Regions from separate parts of the Acinetobacter sp. FB genome, predicted to be linked through region 2. Evidence: predicted binding sites of a transcription regulator. Region 2 holds the regulator's gene; the other holds the start of a gene.
The links. The regulator PhoB, encoded in region 2, activates phosphate uptake and scavenging genes when phosphate is short. The targets are predictions, from matches to a motif close to TGTCATNAANCTGTCATAA.
Positions count from the first base shown of each region.

Region 1 (3,438 bases), 1.6 Mb from region 2:
TTGTTGCATAGGTACAACACCGTGTTCACCACCACTATAATTTTTTGGTGTCCAACTCTTATCGCCCTCAACTGGAATATTAACGGCACTATCTTCAATCGGACTCGCCCACGTATAACGTCCGGATTCGATCGCATTTAGATAAATAATTGGTTTTAACAACGAACCGACTTGACGTTTAGCGTCTAGTGTACGGTTAAAGCCAGTAAAATCTTGGGTTGAACCAACAGCAGCAACCAATTCACCATTCTCAGGATGAGCAACAAGCACAGCGCCTTGTAAGTTTTTCAAACGTGCTGGATTTGCTTTTGCTAAACGTTCAACAGAGTCTTTAAAAGCATTTTGAACTTGTGTCTGTGCAATCGGGTCAAGCGTTGTGAAAATTTTCAAGCCTTGATTGGTAATATCACTTTCTTGATATTCTGTACGTAATTGGCGACGTACGATATCAAGGAAATCTGGGAATTTTGCAGGTCCTAAAGTTGGTTTACTCACAATATTTAAAGGACGTGAGATTTCATCTTGATATTCTGTTTCAGATAAATAGCCCATCACCATCATATTGTTTAATACAACATCACGGCGTTTTTTTGCCGCCTCAGGATTACGCCAAGGATTATATAAAGTTGGACCCTGTACTAAACCAACCAAAAAGGCTTGTTGGGAAATATTTAATTCACTCAGAGGTAAACCAAAATAGAATTGTGAAGCTAAGCCATAACCGTTAATTGAGTAATTGCCATTTTGACCTAAATTTACTTCATTTAAATAAGCTTCTAGAATTTCATCTTTGCTGTAATGTAGCTCAATCAACAACGCCATAAGGGCTTCATTGACTTTACGTTTGAGCGTTTTTTCTGGTGAAAGATAGAAATTTTTAACTAACTGTTGGGTTAATGTTGAGCCGCCTTGACGTCGACCACCTGTTGCATTACTGACTAAGGCACGTGCTGTACCTCGAATAGAAATACCATGATGGTGATAAAAATTTCGGTCTTCTGTTGAAATTAAGGCTTCAATTAGTGTTTTTGGTACTTTATTCAGCTTAATGAGGACACGGTCTTCATTATGTTGTGGATAGATACCACCAATTAATAGAGGTTCTAAACGAGCAATGCCTGTGCTAGAAGGTTTAGTTGAACGAATTTCACCGACTTGACCTTGATTGAAAGCAATCTCAAGCACCTGTTCAGGTTCATTACTATCACCATAGTCAAAACCACGTGTATGAACATACATTTGGTTACCTTGAATGATGTAACTTCCTGATTTTTCATAGTTCGCCGTATTTTTATAGCCCAATAATTTTAATTCTTGGACAAAATTATCTTGAGTAATGGGTGCATTCGCATAGATTTCTAATGGACGAGCAAATACCTTGGCAGGAATATCCCAACGCTGACCTTCAAATTTATTGCGAATAATATTATCCAAACGGATCAGATAGATACTAAAGGCAATAAACACACCAATCACTAAAATTGAAAAAATTAGTGCTAGAAAACCAATACCACGTTCACACTTCATAGACTTGCGTTAAAACCGAAACAATGTGAGTAATGATGCGATAGCTTATTGTCATTTTGCAATCATAAAACTGTGAATAAATAGCAACATGCAATAAAAACTTTCAGAAGGTGTTGACATTAATCGTATAAAAAAACAACGAATAGACATTTTTATACTTTTTAATCAATCATCAACGAAAATTTGATTGTTAATGATATGATAGTCAATAGTCGCGGTGGAGCTGAGTTATTCGTGCAAATTTCACATAAATCCTTTCGAAATATTGGTCTAATTGGGCGACCAGATAAGAATTCTGTAGTAGAAACGTTATGTTTAATTCATGATCATTTGATCACTTTAGGCTTAAATCCCGTTTTTGATCAGGAAACAGCCAAACTTGTACCTTATAGTTATGGTCAGACCGTGAGCCGTAATTTATTAGGTGAAGTAGTGGATTTGGTGATCGTTGTGGGTGGCGACGGTTCTTTACTTCATGCGGCACGTGCTTTAGTCAGATACAATACACCCGTTATTGGGATTAACCGTGGTCGACTCGGATTCTTAACTGATATTAAGCCGGCAGAAGCAATTTTTAAACTGGATCAGGTACTACAAGGTCAATTTCAACTAGATCGACGTTTCTTGCTCGAAATGGAAGTTCGTACCAATAACGAAACCATTTATGATGCAATTGCCCTAAATGATGTGGTGTTACACTCAGGTAAATCGGTTCATATGATCGATTTCGAATTGAGTATTGATGGGCAATATGTCTATCGTCAGCACAGTGATGGTTTAATTGTATCGACACCAACAGGCTCGACCGCTTATTCACTTTCGGGTGGTGGGCCAATTTTGCATCCAAGTATGGATGCGATCGCACTTGTACCAATGCACCCACATACTTTGTCATCTCGTCCAATCGTTGTCGGTGGACAAAGTGAGATTAAGATCACCATCCGTGAAAATCGTGTCTTACCGATGGTGAGTGCCGATGGACAACATAGTGTTGCATTAAATGTGGGTGATACGGTGCATATTCGTAAACATCCGTTTAAACTAAGCTTATTACATCCACCTGGTTATGATTTTTATATGGCTTGCCGTACTAAACTGGGCTGGAATCAAGATTTTGAATCTTTTCAACAGGATGACTCATGAATATTGAACAAATGCTCGCTATTTTAAATCCTGAAATTGTTGAGCGTCTGAAAACTGCTGTTGAAATTGGTAAATGGCCAAATGGCATTGCATTGACCAAAGAGCAACGTGAAATTTGTATGCAAGCTGTTTATGCATGGGAAATGGAAAATTTACCAAAAGAACAGCGCAGTGGTTATATTGATCGTGGTACGAAAGAAGAAGGTGAAGAGTGTGATGATGATCATCATAAAAATGAGCCTGAATTTAAGCCGATAAGGTTTGTTTGATCATTAAATATGCCTGAATAAGATGGCTTTATATTGTGAAGTCATCTTTTATAATTAAATTAATAAAATGAGAAAAATAATAAATGTATGGAGAATATTTAACTTACTTAAATGTTGTTCTTATTTGTCCTGTTCTATTTTTACTGTTATTTAAGCGGAATCAGAGCACAATCTTGGTTTCAGAGTGGATGATGTACATACTCACTTTGATCAATTTCTATTGTGCCTTTTATGCTCAGTTTAATTCTATAGACGATTTGAAAATTTATAGCTGGGTTTTGTGGTTGATTACAATGAATATAAATTTTTTTATCAGTCGGTTTTTAACAAAAATAGCCTAACAGGACATTTGTATTGCTAGGTGGTTGGTTGTTGATATATTTCGCTGTAATGTTATTTGAATATTTTTCATAGTAGTTTGGAGCCTGTGTAAAGTGTATTTGTTTGGATTTTATCCAATAAACCTTGTATAGATAACCAATTCTTGATTTCTAACATT
Region 1 is NZ_CM148502.1:1,919,675-1,923,112, reverse strand. Features, by position in the region: gene mrcB (penicillin-binding protein 1B) at 1-1,527, opposite strand, end outside; gene AC0JIQ_RS08990 (NAD(+) kinase) at 1,762-2,670, shown strand; gene AC0JIQ_RS08985 (YeaC family protein) at 2,667-2,939, shown strand; gene AC0JIQ_RS08980 (hypothetical protein) at 3,348-3,438, opposite strand, start outside.
Region 1: the regulator PhoB is predicted to act here: its motif matches at 1,577-1,595, upstream of AC0JIQ_RS08990 (NAD(+) kinase).

Region 2 (3,438 bases):
CTCTTTTCAATATCAAGTTCTTGACGTAATGATTCAGTAAAACCACGTACCGCAAATTTTGTTGCATTGTATGCAGATTGTGTTGGTTGCGAAGTTAAACCAAAAATACTTGAGATATTGATGATATGACCATCTTTGGTTTGCTTAATGAATGGTAAGAATTCTTTGGTGCCGTAAACAACACCCCAGAAGTTAATGCCTACAATCCACTCCAAATCTTCATAACTTGCGCCTTCAACAGTTGAGCCAAGTGCCACACCTGCGTTATTGAAAATCATATTCACTGAGCCATGATCTTGAACAGTTTCTTGCGCCCATTGCTTCACCGCTTCACGGTTTGAAACATCAAGAACTTTGGTCGTTACTGTGATTGGGTTTTGTTTTACCAACTCAACAGTTTGCGCTAATCCTTTCTCATTGATATCACTCAATGACAAATGGCAACCTTGTTTAGCCAATAAAATTGCCAATTGTTGTCCAATCCCAGAACCTGCACCTGTGATCGCTGCGACTTTATTTTTAAAATTTTTCATTGCCTATCCTTTGTATTGCGAATGATATGCACACATTTGTCTTGATCATGTGCAGTTTAAGCTATAACCAATATAATTTTGACAATACGGGTTGTCAATATAGTACACTACAGCTTTAAGACAAATGGCAATAACCAACATATTGCTTGTCATATTAGGTCTATTTACATTTCATGACGTAAGATGTTTAGACACGATGAAATAAGTTTTACGAAATTTAGTTATTCTAAATTCGCAAGACCTGTTTAAAATGCAAATAAATCTTAGACATACGATTTAAAGACTTTTTAGGGAACGGTTTTTCCATGGCAACTGAAGATCTAGCGACACGCAAGAAAAATAATACCGAAGCGAAAGAGCGTCAGTTTAAAGGTCTCTCTTTAACTGAACGCAAAGAAGCTCGCCGCGAAAAGTTGATTGAAGCAGGCATTGCAACCTATGGTACACAGGGTTTTTTTTCGGTCACTGTCAAAGATGTCTGTAATGAGGCGAAGCTGACTGAGCGTTATTTTTACGAATCATTTAAGAAAAGTGAGGAGCTTTTCCAAACGGTATTCTTAAAAATGATTGGCAAAATGCAAAATTGTTTGACCCAAGCTGTGCTCATGGCTGCACCTGAACCTAAGAATATGGTTACGGCAGGTTTATCTGCATTATTGAGTGCGATTAAAGATGACCCTCGTATGGCACGAATTATTTATATCGATGCCATGTTGGTGCAAGATTTACATAATCAGGCGACGATTCAAGAAACCTTGACTCAATTCGACCGAATTATCCAAGCTTTCGTGATGATTACCATGCCGAATGCACCTCAAAGCGGTGAAGAAGTTTCATTAATGGCAACAGGTTTAAATGGTTACGTCACGCATATTATTATTCGTTGGGTTTCCGAAGGTTTTAAACAACCCTTAGAAGATGTGTTATCTGCTTGTTGTGCTGTGTTTTTATCATTTATTGAAACCACCTCACAAAAAAATTAAAATCCTTTTACAGTTTTGTGACGAACACAATAGAAAGGTTTCAATGGTATTAACCAAATGAATTCATTTGTTTTATTTGCAAACAACTTGTCATCATTTGGTCACTACTCTGCCCTAGAATTGTCACAATTTATTGCTAAATTCGACTTTATTAACTCTTTTGCAATGATATTGTCATAATTAATCTTTGTAATAAGCCTGTCATAACAACAAAACGGTTCACCGTTACAGATTTTAAGGGTATTGCGCAGTGAAAGATGACTATATTTTAATTGTCGATGATGAGCTACCGATCCGCGAAATGATCCATACCTCTTTGGATATGGCAGGCTTCCAATGTTTACAAGCTGAGGATGCCAAACAAGCGCATCAGATTATCGTCGATCAGCGTCCTGCTCTTATTTTGCTGGATTGGATGCTACCGGGTGGTGTCAGTGGTGTAGATCTATGCCGTCGTCTCAAACGTGATGAAAACTTAGCTGAGATTCCTGTCATCATGCTGACAGCACGTGGTGAAGAAGACCATAAAGTGCAAGGGTTAGATGCGGGTGCAGATGATTATATGACCAAACCATTCTCTACGCGTGAATTGGTTTCTCGTATCAAAGCGGTATTACGTCGTGCAAATGCGCTCAGTGGCGAAAAAGTCATTGATGCTAATGGCTTAATGCTCGATCCAGTCAGCCAGCGTGTGAGCTTTGGTAACAGTATTCTCGATATGGGTCCAACCGAATATCGTTTATTGGCTTTCTTTATGACACACCCTGAACGTGCGTATACACGTGCACAATTACTGGATCAAGTTTGGGGCGGTAATGTTTATATCGAAGATCGTACCATTGACGTGCATATCCGACGTTTACGCAAAGTCTTAGAACCTTTCGGCGTAGATCGTTTTGTACAAACAGTACGTGGCACAGGCTATCGTTTTTCTACACGAGCTGATTTGGCAGCAGGTTAAAATCCTTTATGTATGAACCTTATCCCGTCCCTGAACTGGCACGTGAACATCAACGTTTCCGTCACAGCAATTTATGGACGTTTGCAAAACAAGATCTAAGACTGCTACTTTTTTTCTTATTGATTGCGAGCTTAATTGGATTCGGGGTTGGATACTTTTGGAGCTGTATTTTTGTCGCGTTCGTCGTTTTTTTTATACTCCAACTCCGCTCACTGTATTTGGTCAATGAGTGGATCTCAAATCGCCCCTATGATGTTCCCCCAAATCTAAGCGGTATTTGGGGTGCATTATTATTTAATGTCTATCGAGCGCAGCGACAAGAACGTATCGTTCAAGCTGAAATGGTAGGTTTGATTGATCGTGCTCAATCATCGCTGGTTGCATTGGCTGAAGCTGTCGTTTTGATTGATGACCAACATCAGATTGAATGGTGGAATCCTGCTGCCGAGAAGTTATTGGGCATCAATCCTTTGGATCGCGGACGTAATTTACTGGCTATTTTGCGTCAACCCAGTTTTATTGAATATTTTAATCATATCGATCAAGCACCTGATGGTATCCGTTTACAGGCTCAAATGGACGAAGACCGATATGTGCAAGTGAAGTTAACTCGTTTTGGTGGTGAAAGCCGCTTATTGGTGGCGTATGACACCACTCGCGTACATAATCTTGAACAAATGCGTAAAGACTTCGTGGACAACATTTCTCATGAATTACGTACACCGCTCACCGTATTGAGTGGTTATATCGAAACATTTATCGATCAAGATGACATTACTCCTCGCTGGAAACGCGCTTTCACTCAAATGCAATCACAAACCAAACGTATGAATGCATTGGTGAATGATTTATTGCTTTTATCCAATTTAGAAAACAATAAAAAAGTTGCTAAAAATCAAATTATTGACATGGCAAATTTGATGAATCAATTATTTGATGATGCGCGTGCTTATAATCTCGA
Region 2 is NZ_CM148502.1:95,543-98,980, reverse strand. Features, by position in the region: gene AC0JIQ_RS00450 (SDR family NAD(P)-dependent oxidoreductase) at 1-533, opposite strand, end outside; gene AC0JIQ_RS00445 (TetR/AcrR family transcriptional regulator) at 839-1,516, shown strand; gene phoB (phosphate regulon transcriptional regulator PhoB) at 1,767-2,477, shown strand; gene phoR (phosphate regulon sensor histidine kinase PhoR) at 2,486-3,438, shown strand, end outside.